Regions from separate parts of the Serratia sp. Res13-Sevr-LER1-36-b genome, predicted to be linked through region 1. Evidence: riboswitches for the same ligand, from Rfam matches in the RefSeq annotation. Region 1 holds a riboswitch; the other holds the start of a gene.
What was found. Region 1 has a riboswitch for thiamine pyrophosphate ahead of thiC (phosphomethylpyrimidine synthase ThiC). Riboswitches for the same ligand answer to the same signal wherever they lie in the genome.

Region 2: linked by a shared signal. The riboswitch ahead of thiB (thiamine ABC transporter substrate binding subunit) and the one ahead of thiC (phosphomethylpyrimidine synthase ThiC) in region 1 are both predicted to bind thiamine pyrophosphate.

What each region holds. Positions count from the first base shown of each region.
Region 1 covers NZ_JADACK010000033.1:16,688-22,343, forward strand. Annotated here, with positions in the region: gene IMQ33_RS20420 (HesA/MoeB/ThiF family protein) at 1-317, opposite strand, end outside; gene thiE (thiamine phosphate synthase) at 307-960, opposite strand; gene thiC (phosphomethylpyrimidine synthase ThiC) at 953-2,896, opposite strand; TPP riboswitch at 3,014-3,136, opposite strand; gene IMQ33_RS20435 (Rsd/AlgQ family anti-sigma factor) at 3,240-3,755, opposite strand; gene nudC (NAD(+) diphosphatase) at 3,857-4,624, shown strand; gene hemE (uroporphyrinogen decarboxylase) at 4,662-5,656, shown strand, end outside.
Region 2 covers NZ_JADACK010000020.1:267,015-272,670, reverse strand. Annotated here, with positions in the region: gene thiQ (thiamine ABC transporter ATP-binding protein ThiQ) at 1-314, opposite strand, end outside; gene thiP (thiamine/thiamine pyrophosphate ABC transporter permease ThiP) at 301-1,908, opposite strand; gene thiB (thiamine ABC transporter substrate binding subunit) at 1,884-2,870, opposite strand; TPP riboswitch at 2,928-3,046, opposite strand; gene sgrR (HTH-type transcriptional regulator SgrR) at 3,084-4,745, opposite strand; gene sgrT (glucose uptake inhibitor SgrT) at 4,838-5,011, shown strand; gene IMQ33_RS15370 (sugar efflux transporter) at 5,161-5,656, shown strand, end outside.

The DNA of each region.
Region 1 (5,656 bases):
TGCTCCAGCGTGATCGACTCCACCAGAGGGTTCAGCGCTTGCAGATGCTGCTTTGCCAACTGAGCCTTGTTGGTGCCGATATCACCGGTGCGGTACAGAATTTGCCGTTGCAGATTGGTGAGGTGTAGCTGGTCATCATCGGCCAACAGCAAGGTACCAACGCCAGCGGCAGCCAGATACAGCGCTGCCGGAGAGCCTAATCCTCCTAATCCGACGATCAGCACCGTGGCTTGTGTCAGCTTTTCCTGCCCCTCGGGGCCGACGTCTTCCAGCAGCAGTTGCCGGCTGTAGCGCAAGAACTCTTGGTCATTGAGCATCGCATGACTCCTTGCCTTCAATCAGTTGCAGCAGCGTTGCCGTAGCGGCGCGCCAGTCTGATGCCTGGGTGATGGCGCTGACCACGGCCACGCTGCCAACGCCGCAGGCCAGCACGGCGGGGACGCGCTCGATGCTGATCCCGCCAATGGCTACTGTTGGATACTGCTGTAATCCGGCGACGTGGCGTTGCAACTCGGCCAAGCCTTGCGGCTCAGAGGGCATTTCCTTGGTTTGCGTTGGGAAGATATGCCCCAGTGCGATATAGGAAGGTTTGACGGCGATCGCCCGGGCCAGCTCGGCATCGTCATGGGTGGAAACGCCCAAGCGCAGTCCTGCCCGATGGATGGCCGCCAGATCGGTGGTGTCTAAATCCTCCTGGCCCAGGTGTACGCCATAGGCCCCATGTTTGATCGCCAGCCGCCAATAATCATTGATAAACAGCCGGGCCTGATAGCGTTTGCCAAGGGCAATAGCGGCGGCAATATCGGCCTCCACTTGCTCGTCTGGCAGATCTTTGATACGTAGTTGGATAGTGGTAACGCCTGCCTCCAACAGGCGGGCGATCCATTCAACGCTGTCGACGACCGGATATAAACCCAGCTTGTGCGGTGTTGCAGGGAAGGGAGAGGTGAGGTTAGTCATTATTTATCTCCTCCTGCAAATTGGCCGCACTGTGGTACAGCTCGCTGCCGCGTGAGCGGAATTCAGCCGACATTTTCTCCATCCCGGTCAGTTGCACTTCGATCGGTTTGGCGGCCTCTTGTGCGGCGGCATAGTCACGCACTTCCTGGGAAATCTTCATCGAGCAGAACTTCGGCCCACACATGGAGCAGAAGTGGGCGATCTTGCCGGATTCTTGCGGCAGCGTTTCGTCGTGATAGGCGCGGGCGGTTTGTGGATCCAGCGCCAGGTTGAACTGATCTTCCCAACGGAATTCAAAGCGCGCTTTGGACATGGCGTTATCGCGTATCTGTGCGCCCGGATGGCCTTTCGCCAAGTCGGCGGCGTGAGCGGCGATCTTGTAGGTGATCAGCCCCTGCTTCACGTCTTCTTTGTTAGGCAGCCCCAGATGCTCTTTCGGTGTCACGTAGCAAAGCATCGCGCAGCCGAACCAGCCGATCATCGCCGCGCCGATCCCTGAGGTGAAATGGTCGTAACCCGGAGCGATATCGGTGGTCAATGGCCCCAGCGTGTAGAACGGCGCTTCATGGCAATGTTCCAGCTCCTCGGTCATGTTGCGGCGGATCATCTGCATCGGCACGTGGCCAGGGCCTTCGATCATCACCTGCACGTCATATTCCCAGGCTATCTTGGTCAGTTCACCCAGCGTATGCAGCTCAGCGAATTGCGCTTCGTCATTGGCATCCTGGATCGAGCCCGGGCGCAGGCCGTCGCCGAGTGACAGCGAGACATCGTAAGCGGCGCAAATTTCGCAGATCTCGCGGAAGTGCTGATAGAGGAAGTTCTCCTGATGATGCGACAGGCACCACTTCGCCATGATCGAGCCGCCACGGGAGACAATGCCGGTCAGGCGTTTGGCGGTCATCGGCACATAGCGCAGCAACACCCCGGCGTGAATGGTGAAGTAATCTACGCCTTGCTCAGCCTGTTCCAGCAGGGTATCGCGGAACATTTCCCAGGTCAGGTTCTCCGCCACGCCGTTCACTTTTTCCAGCGCCTGATAGATCGGCACTGTACCAATCGGCACCGGGCTGTTACGCAGGATCCATTCGCGGGTTTCATGGATATAACGGCCCGTGGAGAGATCCATCACGGTGTCAGCGCCCCAGCGGGTTGACCACACCAACTTCTCGACTTCCTCTTCAATCGAAGAGGTGACCGCCGAGTTGCCGATATTGGCGTTTACCTTCACCAGGAAATTACGGCCAATAATCATCGGCTCGGATTCCGGGTGGTTGATGTTGGCGGGGATGATGGCGCGGCCAGCGGCCACTTCCTGGCGCACAAATTCCGGCGTGATGTTCTCAGGTAGATTTGCGCCCCAGCTCTGGCCGGGATGCTGGTGGCGCAGCACTTCACCATGAATGCGCTCACGGCCCATATTTTCGCGAATGGCGATAAATTCCATCTCTGGGGTGACAATACCGGCGCGAGCGTAATGCAACTGCGTAACACATTTACCCGGCAAGGCTTTGCGGGGCCGCGGCAGGTGCTCAAAGCGCAGATGGTCTAACCCAACATCGGCAAGTCGTTGCTGTGTGAAGCCGGAACTGACGCCGCTTAACGCTTCGGTATCGGCACGTTCGGCGATCCAGTCCGCTCGTACTTTGGCCAAGCCACGATGTACGTCGAGCACCGCCAGCGGATCGCCATACGGCCCTGCGGTGTCATACACCGGGATGGCTTCGTTCTGTTCATATTGGGGCTGGTCTTTGTTGCCGCCAATCAGCGTCGGGCTGAGCTGGATCTCACGCATCGGTACCTGGATATCGCTGCGCGAACCCGCGAGATAGATCCGCTGTGAGTTGGGGAAGGTAACGCCTTGCAGAGAGTCGATAAAATCTTGCGCTTGGTCACGCTGTTGTTTACGGGCACGAGGTTGGTTCACGGTAGACATAGCAAATTCCTATCAGTGGAGTGATGTGTGGAAAATTGCTTGTCTGGAGTTCGGAGGGAGTAATGATGGTGGCCGGTAAGGCAGGCACAGCCCCTGGCGGGAGCATCTTGCCTATGGCGATAGATTACTCTTGTTCCCTTCGCGGGTATTAACCCGATCAGGTTCCGCGGATCCCGAATTAACGGTCTCAGCCTGGCTAATTTGATGAAAAATCAGCGCTAGGCACTCCGACAAGAGCCCTCAGTATAAGAGGGTCAACAAAAACCACAAGCCCTCCCCGTCATCTTTCAAGCTGTAGCGTTGTTGACCGCCTGGCTACCACTTGAAATCTATTGGGGGATAATTAGGCTGGATGAGACATAGATTCAGTATTCGTGGTGCCCGGTTGGCCCTGCTGCCAGGTTTCTGCCGCCAGCTGGATCAACTGATCTTCCAAGGCGAAACGTGATGCCAAGGCTTCGCCAATATCTGACAGCGCCTGATTGAGTTCTTCACACATGTCCTGATCGATAACGACTTCGGTGTAGCGGTCGTGGAACGCCATCACGGCTTCGGTATTGGCCTGTAATTTTGGGTAGAACTTGGTGGCTAGCGCCATCTTGGGGCTGGCGGAGCCTTCCACTTGTTTGATAATTTTGTCATAAATGTGAAAATGCCCGGCAGAAAGATAATCCACCAGATTCTGGCAAAAGTTCTCCAGCGCTTTTTCATTGAGCGGCGTATGCTTTTCTTTGTTGGGTTTAATGCCGACTAAACTGCAGTAGGTAACCAGCAGTTGCTTGCGTGCCTGCAACCAGTGATCGACTAATTCATTACTGCCACCAACGCGCTGAGTCAGGCTTTCCAATCGGTTTAGCATGATTGACTCCGTGTGTAAGAGAAAGAAAAAGTGGTAAGTTAATAAAATGTAACAAAGAGCATTCCTAGATTGCCAGTGAAGCAGAGGTTGTGCAACAACATATGGAACTTGCATTAACGGGTAACGAAAATGGCTGGTGGATCGTCAGCCATGAAAGCAAAATTTGGTTACCAAACGGTGAATTGCCGTTTGGTTCCGCCGCGCTATTTTCATTGCAAGGCCGGCCGGCTCGGCAAATTGGCGAATGGGAGGGGGCACCGGTCTGGCTGGTGCGCCAACCGATGCCGAAAGAGATGGGATCGGTGCGGCAACTGCTCAGTCTCGATCGTGGCCTGTTCCAACTGGCCGGGCGCGGCGTACAGCTGGCCGACTTTTATCGCTCGCACCGGTTCTGTGGCTACTGCGGTCATGAGATGCACCTTAGCCGTACCGAAAGCGCCTGCCTTTGTGATAACTGTCGCGAACGTTATTACCCGCAGATTGCCCCTTGCGTGATTGTCGCCATCCGCCGCAATGACGAGATCCTGTTGGCACAGCATGTGCGCCACCGTGGCGGCATCCATACCGTGCTGGCGGGGTTTGTGGAGGTGGGGGAAACTCTGGAGCAGGCCGTGGCGCGCGAAGTGATGGAAGAGAGCAATATCGCCATTACCAACCTGCGCTACGTTACCTCGCAACCCTGGCCGTTCCCTCATTCGCTGATGATGGCGTTTATGGCCGAGTATCAGGGCGGTGAACTGCGCCACGATCCGAAAGAGTTGCTCAATGCGGGCTGGTATCGCTATGACCAACTGCCGCTGCTGCCACCGCCTGGTACCGTGGCGCGCCGCCTGATCGAGGACACCGTGGCGCTGTGTCGGGCAGAATAATGTACAATGGCGGCAGATAATCAAGGGAGCCCAAGAAATGAATGAGTTGAAGAACGATCGCTACCTGCGTGCGCTACTGCGCCAGCCGGTGGATCTCACCCCTGTATGGATGATGCGCCAGGCCGGTCGTTATTTGCCAGAGTACAAAGCCACCCGTGCTCAGGCCGGGGATTTCATGTCGCTGTGCAAAAATGCCGAACTGGCCTGCGAGGTGACATTACAGCCCCTGCGTCGTTATGCGCTGGACGCCGCCATCCTGTTCTCCGACATTCTCACCATTCCCGATGCCATGGGGCTTGGGCTCTATTTCGAAACCGGGGAAGGCCCGCGTTTTTCTTCGCCAATCACCTGCCGTGCCGATGTAGAGAAGCTGCCTGCATTCGATCCGGAAGATGAACTGGGCTATGTCATGAACGCGGTGCGCACCATCCGTCGTGAATTGAAGGGTGAAGTGCCGCTGATCGGTTTCTCCGGCAGCCCATGGACGTTGGCGACCTATATGGTCGAAGGCGGCAGCAGCAAGGCATTCACCAAGCTGAAGAAAATGATGTATGCCGAGCCGCAGACGCTGCATTTGCTGCTGGATAAACTGGCGGACAGCGTGATCCTGTATCTCAATGCCCAGATCAAGGCCGGGGCGCAGTCCGTGATGGTGTTCGACACCTGGGGCGGCGTGCTGACGGGGCGTGATTATCGCGAATTCTCACTGCACTATATGCATAAAATCGTCGATGGCCTGCTGCGTGAAAATGACGGGCGCCGGGTGCCGGTGACGCTGTTCACCAAAGGCGGCGGTCAGTGGCTGGAAGCGATGGCGGCCACGGGTTGCGATGCGCTGGGCCTGGATTGGACCACCGATATTGCCGACGCGCGCCGCCGTGTGGGCGATAAAGTCGCGCTGCAGGGGAATATGGATCCTTCCATGCTGTATGCCGCACCGGAACGCATCGCCCAGGAAGTGGAAACCATTCTGGCCGGTTTTGGCCAGGGCGAAGGTCATGTCTTTAACCTTGGCCACGGTATTCATCAAGA
Region 2 (5,656 bases), on a different contig from region 1:
GCGGCGGTTAGGCGCAGTCCAGGATCCAGCCCCAGGCCGATGTTTTGCTTGACCGTCAGGTGGGCAAACAGGTTGTTTTCCTGAAACAGCATCGACACCGGGCGTTTGGCTGGCGGCGAAGCGGTATGATCGCTGCCGTTGAGCCACAGTTTACCGCTGGCCGCCGGCAGAAAACCGGCGATCAGGCTGAGCAGGGTGCTTTTGCCTGCGCCGCTAGGGCCAAGCACCGCGACGTGTTCTCCCGGCTGAATGCGCAGGTCAAAACGCATCGGCAGGTGTTCGTACAGATAGGTCAGTTTTTCAAGCGTCAGCATGGCGGCCCGGTAAACGTTCAATCAGGGTAAACAGCAGGAAACAGAGCAGCAGTAGCAGCAGGGCAGTCACGGCCCCGTCGTTGCTGCGATATGCGCCAATCTGCTGATAGAGATAAAAAGGCAAGGTACGGAACTGCTCGTTGCCGAACAGTGCTACCACGCCGAAATCGCCAATCGACAGCACACAGGCAAAGGCCAAAGCCTGCGCCAGCGGGCGTTGCAACGCTTTCAGCTCGATCCAGCGCAGCCGCTGCCAGCCGTGGATATCCAGCGACAAGCATAGTGGATTATAACGCTCGGCCAGATCGCGCATTGGATTTTCCAGCACTTTTAGTGCGTAGGGTATCGCCATCAACGCATTGGTGAGGATCACCAGCGCATAAGGCGACTGCGGCAGTCCAGTGGTATCGCTCAGCAACAGAAAGAAACCGGTAGCCAGCACAATACCCGGCATCGCCAGGATCACCATGCCGCTCAGTTCCAGCGTTTGGCCCCAGGCGGCCCGTTGTCGCAGCTTCAGCTCACGGCTGCTCCATAGCAGCATCATGGTCAATACCACGCACAAAATGCCCGCGCCTAGTGCGATGCGTAGTGAGGTGAACAGGGCCTGCCAGAGAATGGGCTGTTGCAGCACGGTGACCAGCGTTTGGTTGGCACCGTCGATGATCACCGCCAGCAACGGAGGTAGCAGTAACAGTAGCGCAGCGACAATAAATAGCGTATCGCTAATGCGCCGCCCCAGACTGTCCTGCGGATCGCGCCAGCGCTGGGCGTGGGTATGGCCAACCGGCAGAGCCTGGCTCAAACGCTGGCTGAGCACCACCAGCCCCAGGCAGCAAGCCAGTTGGATCAGCGCCAGCAGCGCCGCGCGGCTGAGATCGTAGTCGTAACTCAAGGCCTGATAGATCGCCAGCTCTATGGTGGTGGCCTGTGGCCCGCCGCCCAACGAAAGCACGGTTGCAAAGCTGGCAAAACACAGCATAAACACCAGTGCGCCGCTGGGGAGGATCTGGCGGCGTAACGCAGGCCATTCCACAAAGCGGAACTGCTGCCAGCCGTTCATCCCCAGCTGTGCGGCCAGTTGGCGCTGCTCGGTGGGGATGTTCTCCAGCGCCTGTAGCAGAAGGCGGGTGGCCAGCGGCATATTAAAGAACAGATGCGCCAGCAGGATGCCTTGCAGGCCATAAGGCGAAAAACTGTAGTTCACGCCCAGCCAACCACAGAGCGTTGCCAGCCAGCCTTGCCTGCCGTAGACGCTCAGCATGCCAAATACAGCCACCAGCACCGGCAGCACCAGCGTCATGGCGCACAGCCGCAGCAGCAGGTTACGGCCAGGGAAGCGCCGCCGGTATAACGCTCGGGCCAGCCAGATGGCAGGCACCACCGAGATCACGGCAGAGAGTAGCGCCTGCCAAAAGGTAAAGCGCACTACATGCCACAGGTAGCTGTCTTGCCACAGGCTGCGCCAATCACTTTCTGGCGCATGACGCCACAGCGAGCCCATGGCCGCCAACGCGATCAGCAGGATCAGACCTGCGGCCATCAGCCCCGGCCATAACCAGCGGGGGATCAGTGGCTGACGGCAGTTTGCCATGCTCGGATCCAGTTACCACGCTGTTGTGCCACTTCCTCGGCGCTGAATTGCAATGCCGTTTGCGGCACGCTCATCTGTTCGAAACCGGCGGGCAGTTCCGTCTTGATCACCGGGTACATCCAGTTGCCTGTGGGAATGGTGTTCTGGAAGGCCGGGGAGACCATAAACTGCATGAAGCGCTCGGCCAGTTCTGGCTGTTTGCTGGCCTTTAGCTTGCCAGCGACTTCGATTTGCAGGTAGTGGCCTTCACTGAAGTTGGCCGCCGCATAGAGGTCTTTTTTCTCTTCGATCAGATGGTAGGCAGGGGAGGTGGTGTAGCTCAGTACCATGTCGCCTTCCCCTTTCAGGAACAGGCCGTAGGCTTCACTCCAGCCTTTGGTAACGGTGACGGTTTTCTTCGCCAACTGTTGCCAGGCAAGCGGTGCCTCGTCTCCATACACTTTCTGCATCCAGAGCAGGAGGCCAAGGCCAGGTGTGCTGGTGCGCGGATCCTGATAGATGATCTTCAGGGGGCGATCGCTGCTCACCAACTCTTTCAGGCTGGTCGGCGGGTTCTTCAGCTTGTCTTTGTTGTAGACGAAAGCAAAGTAGCCATAGTCGTAGGGAACGAAGGTCTGGTTGTGCCAGCCACCGGGAACCGTGAGCTTGCTAGTATCGACTTGGCTGGCGGAGAACAGATCCGTTTGCTGCGCGGCTTGCAGCAGGTTGTTGTCCAGGCCCAAAACCACGTCGGCGGCGCTGTTCTTGCCCTCCATTCTCAGGCGATTGAGTAACGACACGCCGTCTTCCAGCGCCACGAATTTCAATTCGCAGTCACATTCGGCCTCAAAGGCTTTTTTTACCGCCGGGCCAGGGCCCCAGTCGGCAGCGAAAGAGTCGTAGGTGTAGACCGTCAGCGTTGGCTTGGCCAGGACGGGCATCGCCGCTAGCAGTAATAAACAGGGCAGGTATTTTTTGACCACTTTGCACTCCTAATAGTAAAGGGGGCAAAGGTATCTGAGGACTGGGTTAACGAAGGTTAACGCGCCATGCTCAAATCCCTCCGCCGGTATTGACCGGATCAGGTTCGACGGGTGTGCTCTCAGCGGAAAACCGTTGGCCAAAAATTGGCGGGTTCTCCGCACCCCGTTGAGTCGGCGCTATTGTAGAGGCTTAGCGGCGTGGGTGAAAGGCGATTATGCTTCCGGTGGCGCAAACCAGGCAGATTTAAAATCGAACCAGCCGAGGGTATTCATCCGTACCCCACGCATACTGCGTTGACCATGCAGTTGCAGCCAGTGGTGGAATAACGGATGCAACTGATGGCTGCTGACCAGGCGCTGGCAAAACTCGGCCATGGACAGGCTGTTTTCCCGCCACTGAGCGGCATCCTGTGCGATATCTTCCGTCAGACAATGTTGTATCAACGGCAGTTCGTATAGCGTGGCAAACAGCGAAAACTCCAGCGGCAGGGTGAAGTTGGCGCTGCCTAACCACAGATCGCTTTGCGCCTTGCCCTTATGCCAGGCTTCATAATCCACGACCTGTACATTGAGTTTGATGCCCTGCTCGGCCAGCAGAGAGGCGATAGCCTGCTTGATTGCGTGGAACTCGGAGTGTTCGCTGTAGAAGGTCAGGGTCAATTCGGTTAAGCCTGCAGGCTTGGGTTGCTGCCCCAACACACGGTTATGTAACCAGCGCGGGAGAATGCCATAGGCCGGAGCCCAGTAACGCTGGTAGAGCGGCCCGGCGTGGCTCAGCAGTGCGATTGGGTTGATCAGTTCGCTTAGCCAACTGCGGATTTCCGGATCGGCCGCCAGTGCCGAACGCTGATCGAACAATAGAAAATAACAGCCTTCTTCGAGGCGGCTTTCCAGCTCGTTCCTACCGGTATCATCCCCCTGTAACTGGACGCCGGAGTGCGCCAGCTCTTCGGTGATTTCCGGTAATACCCAAATGTTGACCTCATCGATCAGGGCGCGATAGCCAAAGTAGTCGTCAAAGGCATGGATTTTCATCTGGCTTTGGTTGTTGTGTATCACGCGATAGGGGCCGGTGCCGATCGGATGGCGAGCAAAGTCCGGCAGGCTCTGCCATTCGCGCGGCAGGATCATGGCATGTACGCTGCTCAGCAACCAGGGCAGCCAGTAGTCCGGCGTGTGCAGATGTACATCGATGACATAGGGCGTAGGCGAGTCGATCCTGTCGATATGTGAAAATAGCGGCTGTGGGATCAGGCGGTTGAGCGACTGGATCACATCTTCCATTTCCAGCTCACGGCCATGGTGAAAATGGATCGCCGGACGTAGATAAAAACGCCAGTGCAAAGGAGTGATCGTTTGCCAATGATGCGAAAGATCGGGATCCAGTTCCCCGTTTTCCTCGTTTACCCGCGTCAGGCCGTTGAAAATCTGTCTTGCCAGGTGGGTTTCTGAACGGCGTAGTGCCGAGCCGGGCAACAGGTTATAAAGCTGACGATAGTAGAGCACTCGCAGGATATGTTTCCCCTGGCGGAAGCTGCGCCCCAGCTGGGAAAGCAGCATTTGGCGTACCACGTCTTTATCGCCCACCAGTTGGACCAGTTGGTCGATGCGATCCTGTTCCAGTAGTTCCTCGGCGCGTTGTTGTTGCAGTGCCAATCCGGTGTAGTGAAAGCTGAGCTGCGAACGCTTACCCCGGCCGGATTCGGCCTGCCAGGTCAGCCAGCCCTCGTGCTGCATGGCTCCCAGTAGCGAACGAACGTGGCGGCGGGAACAACTGAGCACCTCTGCCAACTCTTGCAGCGTGGTTTCGGTGGTTTGGCCATGGCAGCGTTGCCACAGGCGGATGAACTGTTGTTGCAGGCGTGAGGTGGACATAAAAGAGGAACTCTCTGGCATCAAGTCGTCAATTTATCTTTCCCTATATTACGCCGATAATGAGGGCAGTTGAATCAGCGGAGGGATAACAAATGACGGTTCTGTTAACTAAACAGTTTTATCAGCGTTATTTCACCGCGATCCGCCGCCAGCAGGCAGATTGGCTGCGGGTGGTACCTGAACAGGCGCGGCTGGAGATGCTGGCCCACTTGACCCAGTGGGACATCGCCACGCTGAGCGACAAGCAATACCGTGAGCGTATCTGACGTTCACCGCAAAAGTGTTTCTGAGTAATGGTGCTTTTCACCAGCCAGTGGGGTAACACCCACTGGCATTTTTATCTGCCGTCTTTACTTCCTTCGGCAATTTTCCTTCTGTAGCATAGCCTTCTTTATTTCTGGATAGGGATATCGCCATGAGTTTCAGACGCTGGTTGCCGCGCCGTTTTAATCCCGTTTTTGCCGCCTTCTTGTTGATAGCCTTCCTGACCGGCATTGCCGGAGCGCTGCAAGCCCCCACGCTGAGCCTGTTTTTGACCACCGAGGTAAAGGTGCGCCCGTTATGGGTGGGTATGTTCTATACCGTGAATGCCATCGCCGGGATTGCCGTCAGCTTCCTGTTGGCCAAGCGTTCGGATACCCGTGGCGATCGGCGCAAGTTGATCCTGGTGTGCTGTGCCATGGCGGTGGGCAATAGCCTGTTGTTTGCGTTCAACCGTGATTATCTGACCTTGATCACTGCTGGTGTATTGCTGGCCGCGATTGCCAATACCGCCATGCCGCAGATTTTTGCCTTGGCGCGTGAGTATGCAGACAGCTCGGCACGTGAAGTAGTGATGTTCAGTTCGGTGATGCGCGCTCAGCTTTCACTGGCCTGGGTGATCGGCCCGCCGCTGTCGTTTATGTTGGCAC